Regions from separate parts of the uncultured Phyllobacterium sp. genome, predicted to be linked through region 2. Evidence: predicted binding sites of a transcription regulator. Region 2 holds the regulator's gene; the other holds the start of a gene.
What was found. The regulator PhoB, encoded in region 2, activates phosphate uptake and scavenging genes when phosphate is short. The targets are predictions, from matches to a motif close to TGTCATNNANCTGTCAT.
Positions count from the first base shown of each region.

Region 1: ugpB (sn-glycerol-3-phosphate ABC transporter substrate-binding protein UgpB) is a predicted target of PhoB. The motif match lies at 3,990-4,006, and genes of this name have one in related genera.

Region 1 is NZ_CABSQF010000032.1:29,282-37,263, reverse strand. It holds gene RDL77_RS17935 (sn-glycerol-3-phosphate import ATP-binding protein UgpC) at 1-773, opposite strand, end outside; gene ugpE (sn-glycerol-3-phosphate ABC transporter permease UgpE) at 780-1,628, opposite strand; gene ugpA (sn-glycerol-3-phosphate ABC transporter permease UgpA) at 1,640-2,530, opposite strand; gene ugpB (sn-glycerol-3-phosphate ABC transporter substrate-binding protein UgpB) at 2,596-3,906, opposite strand; gene pncA (bifunctional nicotinamidase/pyrazinamidase) at 4,069-4,668, opposite strand; gene nagA (N-acetylglucosamine-6-phosphate deacetylase) at 4,722-5,891, opposite strand; gene RDL77_RS17905 (SIS domain-containing protein) at 5,888-6,898, opposite strand; gene RDL77_RS17900 (GntR family transcriptional regulator) at 6,916-7,704, opposite strand; gene RDL77_RS17895 (N-acetylglucosamine kinase) at 7,697-7,982, opposite strand, start outside.
Region 2 is NZ_CABSQF010000063.1:1,299-9,280, reverse strand. It holds gene RDL77_RS23065 (GNAT family N-acetyltransferase) at 1-103, shown strand, start outside; gene RDL77_RS23060 (YebC/PmpR family DNA-binding transcriptional regulator) at 193-942, opposite strand; gene RDL77_RS23055 (biotin transporter BioY) at 1,240-1,821, opposite strand; gene RDL77_RS23050 (TIGR00282 family metallophosphoesterase) at 1,888-2,712, opposite strand; gene RDL77_RS23045 (5-formyltetrahydrofolate cyclo-ligase) at 2,773-3,387, opposite strand; RNA gene ssrS (6S RNA) at 3,415-3,571, opposite strand; gene RDL77_RS23035 (MoxR family ATPase) at 4,261-5,100, shown strand; gene RDL77_RS23030 (VWA domain-containing protein) at 5,170-6,360, shown strand; gene phoB (phosphate regulon transcriptional regulator PhoB) at 6,361-7,047, opposite strand; gene phoU (phosphate signaling complex protein PhoU) at 7,068-7,793, opposite strand; gene pstB (phosphate ABC transporter ATP-binding protein PstB) at 7,817-7,982, opposite strand, start outside.

The sequences.
Region 1 (7,982 bases), on a different contig from region 2:
GTGCCGTCCCTCAGGATCAGGCCGGATTCGCCGGCGGTGACCGGAATGAGGTTCATCGGCGGTGCGCCGATGAAGCTGGCGACGAATGTGCTGGCGGGCTTTTCGTAGATATCCAGCGGCGCGCCGATCTGTTCGACCGCACCGGCATTCATCACCACGAGAATATCGGCGAGCGTCATGGCCTCCAGCTGGTCGTGGGTGACATAAACGCTGGTCACGCCGAGCTGACGCTGCAGGTTCTTGATTTCCACCCGCATCTGGCCACGCAGCTTGGCGTCGAGATTGGAGAGGGGTTCGTCGAAGAGGAACACTTTGGGGTTGCGCACAATGGCGCGGCCCATGGCGACACGCTGCCGCTGGCCGCCTGACAATTCGCGCGGACGCCGTTCGAGCAGATGCGCCAGCTCCAGCGTTGCCGCTGCTTCACGCACACGCTTGTCGATCTGGTCCTTCGGCATGCCGCGGTTGCGCAGGCCGTAGGCCATGTTGTCATAGACCTTCATATGCGGATAGAGCGCATAGTTCTGGAAGACCATGGCGATGTCGCGTTCGGCGGGGCCGAGATCGTTGACAACCTTGTCGTCGATCTTGACCGTGCCGTCGGTGATGGATTCCAGCCCCGCGATCATGCGCAGGAGGGTCGATTTTCCGCAGCCCGACGGGCCGACAAGCACGCACAAGGCGCCGTCCTTGATGTCGATGTCGACGCCTTTGACCGCCTCGACGCCGCCGGCATAGACCTTGCGGACATTGGTGAGTTCAACACTTGCCATATGGGATCATTTCTCCGTTTCGACCAGGCCGCGCACGAACCAGCGTTGCATCAGCACAACGACGAGGATCGGGGGGAGGATGGCCAGAATGCAGGTCACCATCACCAGATGCCATTCGGTGTCGGCATCGGCGAAGGAAATCATTTTGCGTAGACCGATGACGATGGTCGTCATGTCGTTGCGGTTCGTCATCAGCAGTGGCCAGAGATACTGGGTCCAGCCGTAGATAAAGAGGATGACGAACAGCGCTGCGATGTTGGTTTTGGACAGGGGCAGCAGGATGTCCTTGAAGAAGCGCCATGGGCCTGCACCGTCGACGCGTGCCGCTTCCACCAGCTCGCCCGGTATGGTCATGAAGAACTGCCGGAACAGGAGGGTTGCGGTAGCCGATGCCATGAGGGGAACAGTCAGGCCCGTATAGGTATCGATGAGGCCGAGATCGACCATGACCTTGTAGGTCGGCAGGATGCGGACTTCGACCGGCAGCATCAGGGTGATGAAGATCAGCCAGAAGAAGACCATGCGGCCGGGAAAGCGGAAGAAGACGATGGCATAGGCCGACAGGATCGAAATGATGATTTTGCCGACGGCAATCGCCAGCGCCATGATCGTGCTGTTGATGAGCAGGCGGCCGACACTCACGCCGCCGATGCGGCCAATGCCGCCGAAAAGTGCCGTCGTGTAGTTTTCCCAGAAATGCCCGCCGGGCAGCAGGGACAGCGGCGGCCGCATGATATCCTGCAGCGACTGGGTCGAGGCGATGAAAGCGTAGTAGATCGGGAAGGCAACGATCAGGATGCCGACAATCAGGATGACGTGGGCGACGAGACGGCCGATGGGATTGTTCTGGATCATCTCTGCGCTCCTCAGCCGTAATGCACTTTGCGCTCGACATAACGGAACTGGATCGCCGTCAAGCCGATGACGATGACCATGAGGATCACCGATTGTGCCGCGGAGTCGCCAAGGATCAGGTTGACGAAGCCGTCATTGTAAACCTTGTAGACCAATGTCTCCGTGGCCTTGCCGGGGCCGCCGCCGGTGACGGCATGAATGATGCCGAACGTGTCGAAGAAGGCGTAGACGGTGTTGACGACCAGCAGGAAGAACGTCGTCGGAGCAAGCAGCGGGAAAATGATCGTCCAGAAGCGCTTGGTCTCGCCCGCACCATCGATGGCGGCGGCTTCGATCAGCGATTTGGGAATGGACTGCAGCCCGGCAACGAAGAACAGGAAATTGTAGCTGATCTGCTTCCATGCGGCGGCGGCAACCACCAGCAGCATGGCCTGGTTGCTGTTGAGCAGCGGGTCCCAATTGTAGCCGGCGGAGCGGATCATGTAGGCGAACGTGCCCATCGAGGGGTTGAACAGGAACAGCCAGAGCATGCCGGCAATGGCCGGAGCCACGGCGTAGGGCCAGATCATCAGGGTGCGGTAGACACCTTTGCCGCGAATGACCTTGTCCGCCATGACGGCAAACAGCAGCGCGAAGCCCATGGCAATGACTGCCGTGGCGATGGAGAAGATGACCGTGACCTGCAGCGAGTTCAGGTAGTTGGGGTCACTCAGGATGCGCTTGAAATTGCCGAGGCCGACGAACTGGGTCGACAGGCCGAACGGATCCTCGCGCAGCACCGACTGGCGGATGGCCTGCGACGCGGGCCAGTAGAAAAAGACAATCGTGATGGCAAGCTGCGGCGCCAGCAGCAGATATGGCAGGATCTTGTTCGGAAAAGTGACACGCGTTGACGATGCCATGATTGCCCCTCTTGAAAAGAGCCCCGTCCGCAAGACATGCGGACGGGGCGTTCATGAACCGGCTCTTACTGGCCGTTCGCCTGTTTGATGGCTGCATTGCCGCGCTTGACGGCATTGTCGAGGGCCTGCTGGGCCGTCTGCTTGCCGGAGAGCATGTTCTCGAACTCTTCGTTCTCGATATCACGCACCTGTGGCAGGTTCGGCAGGCGGACGCCCTTGGAGTTTTCCGTCGGCGCCTTGCCCATCATCTGCTTGATCGGAATTTCGCGGGCAGGGTTCTTGTCGTAGAAACCGGACTTCTTGGTGTCCTCATAGGCGGCAAGGGTCACCGGCAGATAGCCGGATACCTGGTGCAGGCGGGCCTGGATGTCGGTACGCGACAGGAAGGTGAAGAAGGCGGCAACGCCCTTGTATTCCGCGTCGGACTTGCCGGCGAACACCCAGAGGCTGGCGCCGCCCGGTGTCGTGTTCTGCGGCGCACCCTTGGCATCGGGGTCATAGGGAAGCTGGCCGGTGCCGTAGTTCATGCCCGACTTGACCACGTCGCCCAGGCCGCCGGAGGATTCGGTGAAGATGCCGCATTCGCCCGACAGGAACAGCGGCTTGGCTTCGGATGTGCGTCCGCCGTAACGGAAGGTGCCGTCCTTGGCGAGGTCGGCCAGTTCCTGGAAGTGTTTGACATAGATCGGCGCGTTGATCTTCAGCTCGACATCGGTTCCGGCAATGCCGTTTTCATTGGTGCCGTAGGAAACATTGTTCCAGGCGGCAAAGTTTTCTGTGTGGATCCATGTCAGCCATGTCGAGGTGTAGCCGCACTTGGCAGCGCCGCTGGTCTTGATCTTCTTGGCGGCTTCCCAGACTTCCGGCCAGGTTTTTGGCGGGTTGTTTTCATCCAGCCCGGCCTTCTTGAAGATATCCTTGTTGTAGTAAAGGATCGGCGAGGAGCTGTTGTAGGGGAAGGACAGCATCGTGCCGTCCGGCTTGGAATAATAGGCGACGATGCCCGGCAGATAGAGGCTCTTGTCGAACTTTGCGCCGCCCATCGAGAGAATGTCGGCCACCGGTTTGATCGCGCCCTCGGCGCCCATCATGACACCGGTTCCGGCGTCGAATACCTGCATGATATGCGGGGCCTGCTTGGCACGGAACGCGGCAATGCCGGCGTTCAACGTTTCCGGATAGGTCCCCTTGAACACTGGAACGACCTTGTAGTCGCTCTGGCTTTCGTTGAATTCCTTCGACAGGGTTTCAACAACCTCGTTGTTGGCACCGGTCATGGCGTGCCACCAGCTGATTTCGGTGACGGCAAAGGATGAGGTGGACGATGCGAGGATAAGTCCGAGCGCAAGGCTGAGCGAAGTGCCGCGAAATGTCATGTATGTCTCCCATAATGAGGCGTCGTTAGGAACACGCTTATTGGATGCGCTTATGGGCACTATCCTCATTATGTGACAGAGAAACAACAGTTTTATGACTTTGGTCGAATGTCTGGGTTAACGCCTGTGGAAAAAATGCTCAGCTGTTCACTTTTGCGCCGGTCAGATGAGGGTAACGCCGGCCTTGCGCATATTCGCGACCATGGCGGCCAGTGACCCGCCCATGTCGATGGCGCGGCAGGCATCGAGCAGCACATCGGCGGTAAAACCGTGCGCCACCGCATCCAGCGCGGAGTAGGCGACGCAATAGTCTGTCGCCAGACCGACAAAGGTCACATTGGTGATGCCGCGCTCGCGCAGGTAGCCGGCAAGGCCGGTCGGGGTCTTGCGGTCGTTCTCGAAAAACGCCGAGTAGCTGTCGATGTGGGGACGGAAGCCCTTGCGGATGATCAGTTCGGCCTTGGTCCACTGCAGATCCGCATGGAAATCGGCGCCCGGCGTGCCCTGAATGCAATGGTCCGGCCACAGTGTCTGGTCGCCGTAGGGCATTTTCACCGTGTCGAAGGGCGCCTTGCCGGGATGGGAAAAAGCGAAGCTCGAATGGCCGGCCGGGTGCCAGTCCTGCGTCAGGATGACGTGATCGAACCGGATGATCAGTTTGTTGATGATCGGGACGATTTCGCTTCCGCCATCCACGGCCAGTGTGCCGCCCGGGCAAAAATCGTTCTGCACATCGATAACGACAAGCGCATCCCCAGCCATTTCACATCTCCGATTGTCCAAAGAGGGCAAGTATCGTCAATCGGAGAAGGCCGTCAACTCGGGTTTCGGGCGTAATGCAGATCGCCGTCGATCCAGACGTGATCGACGTCAAGCGCATCATCGAGATGCACGATATTGGCGACATATCCGGTGCCAATGCGCCCGTAGCGATGATCGATCCGGATGCTCTCGGCGGGATAGAGCGAGGCCATCCGCAGGGCTTCCTCCAGGTCAAGTCCAAGCTCGCGATGGACGAAGCGGACTGCAGAAATCATGTCGAGATCGGCTCCCGCCAGCGTGCCGTCTTCGAGCGTCAGGCGGCCGTCATGCCGCCGGATCGTCCGTCCGTTCAGCGTGAAGGTGGTGATATCCGTGCCGATGGTCGACATGGCGTCGGTCACGAGAAAAATCCTGGCCGGACCCTGCTTGGCACGCAGGGCAATCGCCATCGAGGCCTTGCTGACGTGGAAACCGTCGGCAATCAGCCCTGCCGACAGTTCGCCGGTTTCAAGGATGGCGCCGACAACGCCGGGGCTGCGGTTTCCGAGCTGGCTCATGGCATTGAAAAGATGGGTTGCCATGGACGCGCCGGCATCCTTGGCCGCGACAGCCATTTCATAAGTTGCGCCGCTATGGCCGATGCTGACGATGACGCCCGCATCGACCATGGCCTTGATCTTGTCGACGGGAACGGTCTCCGGGGCGACAGTGGTGAGCAGTACCGGCAGTGCCTGCACGGCTTCCACGATCGCCACAAGATCGCTGTCCTCCATCGGGCGGATAAGCGCGGGATCGTGCGTGCCCTTGTGCGAGACGGAAAGGTGCGGCCCTTCGAGATGCAGGCCGATAAATCCGGTGACTTTTTCCAGCGCCGCCGCCTTGCCGGCGGCAATCGCCGCATTGGTGATGGCGGGGGTGTCGGTGATCAGGGTTGGCAGGAGGGCCGTCGTGCCGAAGGCGAAATGCGCCTGGCAGATGGTCCTGATCGCCTCGACACTCGGGCCGTCATTCAGGAGAACGCCGCCGCCGCCATTCACCTGCACGTCGATGAAACCGGGGACAAGCTTGCCGCCGTTGAGCGTGACCCGGCGAACATCCGCAGGGATGTCCGCCTGGGCAACGATACCGGTGATGGCGCCCGCATCGACGAGAATTGCCGAACCGGCATGCCAGGTTTCGCCGTCAAAAATGTCGGCGCCGGTCAGTGCATAGACAGTGCTCATATTGTTTCAGTCACTTTTCTCAAATGCGGTGGCTCGTCCGGATTCAATCCGCGGCTGCGGGCGAAATCTTCCACGAAAGCATAGAATGATACCAGCAGAGTGAGCGGGTCCGTCAATGGGTGCGACGTCGCGATGAACGGCAATGCGGTGGCTTTCGATGGCTTCGCCGATGTCAGGAAGACAGCGGCTTCCTGCTCGGCAAGGCGATCGGCAGCCTGCACGATTGAATCCTCAGCCGCATCGCGCGCTGCAAGCACCAATACGGGGAAATCCTTGCCGACGATGGCCTTGGGTCCGTGCATGACTTCGGCGGCGCTGTAGGATTCCGCGTGCATGGCGCTGGTTTCCTTGAATTTCAGCGCCACTTCGTTGGCAATGGCAAGGGATGGTCCGCGTCCAAGCACGAAAAGCGAGTTCTCGCCCTTCATGGCGGCGCCGAACGGCGACCAGTCGCAGCGGATGGCGGCTGCAAGGGCCTTGGGCAGTTCATCGATGGCGGCAAGCAGTTCTTTGTTCTGCGTCCAGTGGCCGATCATGGCGAGCCCGGCGACCGCCGAGCTGACAAAGGTCTTGGTGGCGGCGACGCTGCGTTCCTGTCCCGCCAGGATATCGATGGCGAGATCGCTGGCATAGGCGAGATCGGAATTGATTTCATTGGTGATGGCAAGGGTCAGCGCGCCGCTTTCGCGTGCCGCCTTGGTCATGCTGACAATGTCGGGGCTCTTGCCGGACTGGGAAATGGAGAGCGTTGCGGCGCTCTCGAGTTTCAGGGTGATGCCATAGATCGAGGCGACGGACGGTCCGAGCGAGGCGACGGGAATGCCTGCGGTCAGTTCCGTTGCGTATTTCAGATAGGCTGTCACATGGTCCGATGAACCGCGGGCAATGGAGGCCAGGAAGGGCGGGTTCTTCTCGCGCAGTCTTGCTCCGGCATTGGCCAGCGTATCGCGGGAAGCATCGAGAAACCGCGCGGTTACATCCGGGATGGAGCGAATTTCTTCGCGCATGAGAGTTCCGTTGGTGGTCAAAGTACTGCTCCTGAAATTTCCGAGGAGTCGCCGAGCTTCAGCTCCGCGACAAATTCATAGGCATCCGCCCGATAGATCGACCGGGTAAATTCGATCACTTTTCCCGATTCGAGATAGGATATGCGCTCGATGTTGAGGCTGGCGGAACCCGCGGGCACCTCGAGCAATTTGGCATCGGCCTCCTTCAGGATTGCCGCCGAAATGCGCTGAATGGCGCGGGCCGGGCGATTGCCGCCCTCCGCCAGCACCGCATAGAGCGACAGCGTGACCAGTTCCGGATTGGGCAGCACCTGAATGGACAGGGCGGCGCGTTCAATCGCCATGGGCGTGTCATTGGCAACGCGCAAGCGGCTGATGCGGGCAACTTTCTCGCCGGAGGAAAGACCGAGCGTGACCATTTCTTCCGGCGAGGGCGGATAGATGCCGCGATCGAGCCACGTGGAACGCACGATCATGCCGCGCCGCGCCATGTCCTCGGTGAACGAGGTCAGGTGTGACAGCGATTGCTCGACCCGTTCCGAACGGGGGGCGACAAAGGTGCCGGAGCCATGCCGCTGCACGAGCAGGCCGGTGTTGACCAGCCCCTGAACCGCCTTGCGCACGGTGACACGCGAAATATCGGCGATGGTGGCAAGTTCCCGTTCGGGCGGCAAGGCATCGCCCGGCTGCAGCATGCCGTCGCGGACAGCCGTTTCGATCAGCCGCTGCAGCTTGACGTAGAGCGGGCCGCCGCTGGCGGAACCGTCGTTCAGGGACGGCAGGATATCGATCAATCCATCAGCCATGCACGGCCTCCTTGCGCGCCGGCGCGAAGTTTTTCACCGCCAGTTGCACCGCGCCCGTCAGCGCGTCATGCAGCGGCTTTTGCAGCTTTGCCCGGTACGGGGGCGAAAGACGCTGTTCGAACAATGGCCCCAGTCCGCCGATCAATGACAGGCGTTCCTGTTGGGGTGGCATGATGGCATCGAGCCCCTCTTCGATCTGTGCCGCCGCCCTGTTCACAATCGCCAGCGCCACGGCATCGTTGCGGGCAGCATATTCAAAAACCAGCGGCGTAAGCGTA
Region 2 (7,982 bases):
CGTCGCGCTCTACCTGAAGCTTGGCTACACCATCGACCGCGAGGAACCCTTCCTGGGCGGCATCGCCGTGCATATGAGCAAGCCCATTCCCCGCTACGCCTGAATTCTTCTTCCGCGTCACTTACCTTGAGCGCAAATAAGAAGCCCGCTGGTTTGCAACCAGCGGGCTTCTTTGGGAACCTCATCAGATAATCAGGCGGCGCTGAGCTTGGCCAGAACTTCGTCGCTGACTTCAAAATTGGCGTAGACGTTCTGCACGTCATCGTCGTCGTCGAGTGTTGCGATCAGGCGCAGCACGGACTGGGCCTTTTCTTCATCGACCGGCGCCGTCGTCTGCGGCTTCCAGATGGCCTTGATAGACTCGGCTTCGCCGAGCGCGCTTTCCAGCGCCTTGGACACATCGCCAATGTCTTCGAATGCGCAAAGAATGGTGTGGCCGTCCTCATCGGTCTGCGCGTCATCCGCACCGGCCTCGATCGCCGCATCCATGATCTTGTCGGCACTGCCGGCTTCCGGCTTGTAGGTGATTTCGCCGACGCGGCTGAACATGAAGCCGACCGAACCGGTTTCGCCCAGCGCACCGCCTGATTTGGTGAATGCGGCCCGCACATTCGATGCGGTGCGGTTGCGGTTGTCCGTCAGCGCTTCGACGATGACGGCAACGCCGCCCGGGCCGTAGCCTTCATAGCGCACTTCTTCGTAATTGTCGGCGTCGCCGCCCGCGGCCTTCTTGATGGCGCGTTCGATGTTGTCCTTCGGCATCGACTGGGCGCGCGCGTTCTGCACTGCGAGGCGCAGACGCGGGTTCATCGCCGGGTCCGGCAGACCCTGCTTGGCGGCCACGGTGATTTCGCGTCCGAGCTTGGAGAAAATCTTCGACCGAACGGCGTCCTGACGCCCTTTGCGGTGCATGATGTTTTTAAACTGTGAATGGCCTGCCATGGCACCCCTGCGTGCTTAGATATGGTTCTGCCGTTTCCCTCGGAAGCCTGCGAACCAAGTCTGCAGGCAGTTCAGGCGGAAACAGGCGTCTGGAATGGCGCCCTTATAGGTAAAAACCGGCGTCTCGTCCAGCACCCGCGCGATCACAATGGGGGAAGTTGCAGCCGCATATCGCCATAGCCGGCTTTGGAAACAGCCGCACGATGATTTTATCGTCATTGCCGGCAAAGGCCGGTGTATGGCCTTTGCCGATGGAGATCAGCGTGCACAGAAAGTGATGTGCACGCTGGCGGATGGTCAAAACAGGCGCGCTGCGATGCCCGAACGGCGGAGCATTTCGATCGCAGCAGCAGCCAGGGCCGACTTCAGCACGGCACCGATCAGGAACGGCGCAACGCCGGAAGCCCAGGCCGCTTCGAAACCGAAGAGATGCGCCAGCCACGAGGCGCCGAGGGCGAGGCAAAGCAGGTTGCCGAACAGCATGACCGCAGCCGATACGAACGGGTTGCGCGTCAGGCCGCGTTCCGCCAGGAAGCCGACGGCGGCGGCAACGACCGGGAAGGCGGCGAGGTAACCGGCAGTCGGTCCGGCGAAATAAAGGAACCCGCCGGCGCCGCCGGCCAGAACCGGCATGCCGATCATCGCTTCACCCAGCCAGGCAAGCACGGTCAGGCCGCCCAGACGCCAGCCGTAAAGCGCGCCGACCATCGTCACGGCAAATGTCTGCATGGTGACAGGCACCGGAAACATCGGCACTTCGATCCACGAGCTGACGGCAAGGAAGGCCGTGCCGATCAGAACGGCCAGAGCCTTGAAGGCAATGGAGCGGTCCGCCAGCCTCAGCGGGACGAAAGCGGTGGGAAATGCGGTCTGGGTCATGGAAGGTCTATCCTCAAACGAGTGTTACAGAATCGGGCGTGATTGGTTGCGCCGGGTTGTATCGAGCTATTTCCAGAAGGCGGGAATGGTTTCCTCCAGCCGCGGGCCAATGCGCAGGGGAGAAATCCTTTCGGCAAGTCCGGTGCGGTCGGAAATATCGACGCCGACGCCGCAGATCGTCGCCTTGCCGCTGGCGGCTTCAAACCGGCCTTTCGGCACCTTCGACAGAAAGCGGTTCAGCGGTTCTTCCTTGTCCATGCCGAGCGATGAATCGTAATCGCCGCACATGCCGGCATCGGACATATAGGCGGTGCCGCCATTGAGGATCTGCGCATCGGCGGTCGGCACGTGGGTGTGCGTACCGACGACGAGGCTGGCGCGGCCGTCGACGAAATGGCCAAAACACTGCTTTTCGCTGGTGGCTTCCGCATGGAAATCGAACACCACGGCATCGGCCTGTTCGCCGAGCGGACAGGCGGCGAGAATCTCCTCGCCGATGGTGAAGGGGTCATGCAGGTCCGGATGCATGAAGACACGGCCCATGATGTTGGACACAAGCACGCGCGCGCCGTTCTTGGCGAGAAACACACCGGAGCCCTTGCCGGCCGTGCCGAGCGGGAAATTCGCCGGGCGCAGGAACCGCTGTTCGCGTGAGGCGAAAACCAGCGCTTCCCGCTGGTCCCAGACGTGATTGCCTGTCGTGACCACGTCGGCCCCGGCATTGATCGTGTCGTGAAAGATTTCCTCGGTGATGCCGAAGCCACCCGCCGCGTTCTCGCCGTTGACGATGACGAAATCGAGCTTCAGGTCGGATATCAGTCCCGGCAATTGCTCATAGACCGCCGTCCGGCCCGAACGCCCCACCATATCCCCAAGAAACAGTAATCTCACGCGCACATCCTGAAAGAGAGCCCGGTCCTTGCCGGGGCCTGAAATGATCGATTTATCTGTCTAGCCGAAGCGGCGCAACCCGCTTTCCGTCAGGATCGCCTCCAGCGGCACATCATGCGGCTCATCGGGTACGGTTTCAACCTGCTGGCAGTCAAACGCCACGCCGATCAGGCGCGGGTTCACGCCCTTGATCTGCAGATGCGCGATGGCCCGGTCATAGTAGCCCGCACCATAGCCGATGCGGTGCCCCCTGACATCGAAGGCCGCCAGCGGCACCAGCATGAAGGATGGATCAAGCACGGCAGCGTCGTGCGGCGGCCCCGCCGTGCCGAAGCCCGTATCGATCATCGGCGCGCCGCGCACCAGTTCACGGAAGAGGATCGTCTGCTTGTCGATGATGGCAGGCAGGCAAAGCCGTGCACCGCGCTCGCGCAGGCCGAAAAGCAGCGGGCGCAGATCCACCTCCGAGCGGATCGGCCAGAAGCCCGAAACAATGGTGCCCGGATCGACGGCAAGCGCCGCCAAGCCGAAATCGGCAATGCGCATCGAGGCTTCGACGCGGAATTCCGTCGTCAGCGCATCGCGGCGGCCAAGGGCCTCCAGGCGCAGTTTCTTCTTCAGCTCTTTGATGGGGGAGTGGTGCTGCACAGGCTTGATTTCATGGGGCGCCGGCACGCGAACCGGCTCGGGATGAAACAAAAGTGGCGTCCACACAACCGATGGAGAAGTCGATCCCGGGAACCTACAAAGTAGGTGGGTGCCGTGTGAAGAAGCCCACGGGCCTCCTCAGGGACAGCTCCCTAAGGGATCATTAAGGCCCCGGGGAATATGTCTCTCCTGTCGAGAAGCGCAGAACGCCGATCCGAATATAGGACGGATGCAGGCATTGCACCAGTGCGCGGCAAACGATTTTCCCTCCCCGCACAATCTTTGTCGCATAATCATTGTGGATGCGTGGAACACCCCCCTCTGGGCTGCCGCCCATCTCCCCCACAAGGGGGGGAGATTGCACTGGCATTAGCGGCTCTGCTTATTCTGCAATGTTGAAGATTGGCTGAAACAATCGTGACAGCTGATCTCCCCCCTTGTGGGGGAGATGTCCGGCAGGACAGAGGGGGGTTGGAACAGCCAAGCTGTTGTTTTATGAGAAATTCACCACCAACTTATCCAACACATCCCAACCCACGTTATTCTCATCCCTGTCCTTTCCGGCGGGAATGCTTCCGGAAACTTTCGAAAGTCGGGAAAGGATCGGCGCTTCGGCTTCACAGGGAGGAAAACCTGTGCGGCCGGGGAGGTTTGGTTCAATGGTTGCGCATTGGGCAAAAACCCTCAAAAACGCCGGGGCGGGTGGTCCTTGGATCGCAAGCATCGCATACCACATACCCCAAGACCCGCGTTCCAGGGACCGCCCGTCTTTCCCACCTTTCAACAGCCAGACGCGAAAGCGGGCGTGGCAACGGGAAAACCATATCGCCGCATTCCCGGACGGCTCTTGCCCTCCTCCGGCACGCCCCTTAATCTTTGTCCATCACGAAAGGGAATGCGATGCGGTTTGAAGGTACAGCGGCCTATGTGGCCGACAAGGACTTGATGGTGGCGGTCAATGCGGCGATTGCACTTGAACGGCCACTGCTGGTCAAGGGCGAACCCGGCACCGGCAAGACCGAGCTTGCCCGGCAGATCGCGGCGGCGCTCGATCTGGAACTGGTCGAATGGAACGTCAAATCCACCACCAAGGCGCAGCAGGGCCTCTACGAATATGATGCCGTCAGCCGCCTGCGCGATTCGCAGCTCGGCGATGCCAAGTTCAACGACATCGCCAATTACATAAAGCCCGGCAAGCTGTGGCATGCCTTCACGACCGACAGGAAAGTCGTGCTGCTGATCGACGAGATCGACAAGGCGGATATCGAGTTTCCCAACGATCTCCTGCAGGAGCTCGACCGCAACGAATTCCACGTCTACGAAACAGGCGAAACGATCCGCGCCATACACCGGCCGATCGTCATCATCACCTCCAACAACGAGAAGGAACTGCCCGACGCCTTTCTGCGCCGCTGCTTCTTCCACTATATCCGCTTCCCGGATGTCGAGACGCTGACCCGGATCGTCGAAGTGCACTATCCCGGCATCAAGCAGAACCTCGTGCGCGCCGCCCTCACCCAGTTTTACGAGATCCGCGATGTGCCCGGCCTGAAGAAGAAGCCGTCGACCTCCGAAGCACTAGACTGGATCCGCCTGCTGGTCACCGACGACATCGCCCCGGAAGATTTGCGCGCCGACCCGAAGAACGCCTTGCCGAAACTGCACGGCGCCCTGCTCAAGAACGAGCAGGACGTGCATCTGTTCGAGCGGCTGGCTTTCATGGCAAGGAGGCAGGGATAAATGGCGCTCACCATCCGCCCCATCGAGAGAACCGGCATCGTTCATCGCATGCAGTAAAAGGGTCCCACAATGTTCCTCCCCTTCTTCCTCGAGCTCAAGGCCGCCAAAATTCCCGTATCCCTGCGGGAATATCTGACGCTGCTTGAGGGGCTGGATGCGGGGCTGGTGACCTATGATGTGGAAGGGTTCTACTATCTCGCCCGTTCCGCCCTGGTGAAGGACGAGCGCCATCTCGACCGCTTCGATCAGGTCTTCGGTCACGTGTTCAAGGGGCTGGAACTGCTCGGCGGCGAGAGCGGTGTCGACATTGCCAATCTGCCCGAGGAATGGTTGCGCCGGCTCGCCGAAAAGCACCTCACGGAAGAAGAGAAGAAGCTGATCGAGGCGCTGGGCGGTTTCGACAAGCTGATGGAAACCCTGCGCCAGCGGCTTGAGGAGCAGAAGGGCCGGCATCAGGGCGGCTCGAAATGGATCGGCACGGCCGGAACGTCGCCCTTCGGTGCCTATGGCTACAATCCGGAAGGCGTGCGCATCGGCCAGGACGAAGGCAGGCACGGCCGGGCGGTCAAGGTCTGGGACAAGCGTGAATTCAGGAATTTTGACGATAGTGTCGAGCTTGGCACCCGCAACATCAAGGTTGCTCTGAAACGGCTGCGCCGCTGGGTGCGCGAAGGCGCCGATGACGAGCTCGACCTTTCCGGCACCATCAGGTCAACCGCCGAACACGGCTATCTCGACGTGCAGACGCGGCCCGAACGGCGCAATCATGTCAAGCTGCTGATGTTCTTCGATGTGGGCGGCTCCATGGACGAGCATATCCGGATCGCCGAGGAACTGTTCTCCGCCGTCCGCTCCGAATTCAAGCACATGGAATATTTCTACTTCCACAATTGCCTCTACGAGGGCGTGTGGAAGGACAACCGCCGCCGCCATGCGGAACGGATACCGACGCTCGATCTCATCCATAAGTACGGACCGGACTACAAGGTCATCTTTGTCGGGGATGCCGCCATGGCGCCCTACGAGGTTTCCCATGCGGGCGGGTCGGTCGAACACTGGAATGAAGAAGCCGGCGCGGTCTGGCTCGGCCGGGTGCTCGACCACTGGAAGAACGCCGCCTGGCTCAATCCGTCAAAGGAACAGTACTGGAACTACACCGCCTCGACGGCGATGATCCGCAAGATTTTCGCGCATCGCATGTATCCCATGACCCTGGCGGGCATCGAAGGGGCGACGCGCGAACTCTCGCGCAGGCACTGATTACCCGAACGAATACCCCGCACCGCGCACGGTGCGGATCGGATCGATCGAGCGGCCGATATTGATGGCCTTGCGCAGCCGTCCGACATGCACGTCGACGGTACGGTCGTCCACATAGATGTCGGCGCCCCAGACATTGTCCAGGAGCTGGCCGCGCGAGAACACCCGGCCGGGGGACTGCATCAGGAATTCCAGCAGGCGGAATTCGGTGGGGCCGAGCTTCAGCTCCCGTTCCTTGCGGAACACGCGGTGCTGCTCGCGGTCGAGCTTCAGATCGCCGAAGCTGAGCACATGCGACAGCAGGCTCGGATTGACCCGGCGCAGCATGGCCTTGATGCGGGCAAGCAGTTCCGGGGTCGAGAACGGCTTGACCATGTAGTCATCGGCGCCGGTGGCAAGGCCGCGCACCCGCTCGCTCTCTTCGCCGCGCGCCGTCAGCATGATGATCGGCAGGATTTCGGTCTCGCGCCGCGCCCGCAGGCGGCGGCAGAGTTCGATGCCGGAAAGGCCCGGCAGCATCCAGTCGAGAATGAGCAGATCCGGCACTTTTTCACGCAGCGCAATTTCCGCCTCGTCACCGCGTGCGATTGTCTCGACGACATAGCCTTCGGCTTCAAGATTGTACCGGAGAAGGACGCTGAGCGCTTCCTCGTCTTCGACAACAGTGATTTTGGGAGCTATCGCCATTGCTGGAATCCTGATTCTGTTTAAGGCTGTCTGGCTTCATCGACGATGATGCTGTGGGTCTGGTCTTCCTTGGGCCGTTCGGCCGGAAGCTGGGCACCCGTCACGATGTAGTAGACCGTTTCAGCAATGTTCGTCGCATGGTCTCCGATGCGCTCGATATTCTTGGCGCAGAAGAGAAGGTGCGTGCAGGCGGAAATGTTGCGCGGGTCTTCCATCATATAGGTCAGGAGTTCGCGGAACAGCGAGGTGTACAGCGCATCGATTTCGTCATCGCGCTCGCGCACGATGTTGACCTGCTGCACGGAGCGTGTCGCATAGGCGTCGAGCACGTCCTTGAGCTGCGTCAGGGCAAGTTCCGCGATGGTCTGCAGGCCGCGATAGACCGAAAGCGTCTGGCGCGTATCGGTGACGGCGACGACGCGCTTGGCGATGTTCTTGCCGAGGTCACCGACCCGTTCGAGGTCGGAGGATATGCGGATGGCGCCGATGATTTCACGCAGGTCGATCGCCATGGGCTGGCGCTTGCCGATGATGGTGATGGCCTTCTCGTCGATCTCGCGCTGTCCGGCATCGAGGATGAGATCGTCCGAAATGACGCGCTGGGCCAGCGCATTGTCGGAGTTCACCATGGCGGTGACGGCCTGTTCGACCATGCGCTCGGCATGGCCGCCCATTTCGGCGATCTTGTGCGTCAGGAACTTCAGTTCGTCGTCATAGGAACGGACGGTATGCTGCGACTCGGTCATATTCTTATCCCTGTTTCCCGTGATTAGCCGAAGCGTCCGGTGATGTAGTCCTGCGTGCGCTTTTCCGTCGGATTGGTGAACATCATTTCCGTATCGCCCACCTCGACGAGGTTTCCGAGATGGAACATGGCGGTGCGCTGCGAAACGCGGGCCGCCTGCTGCATCGAATGGGTGACGATGACGATGGTG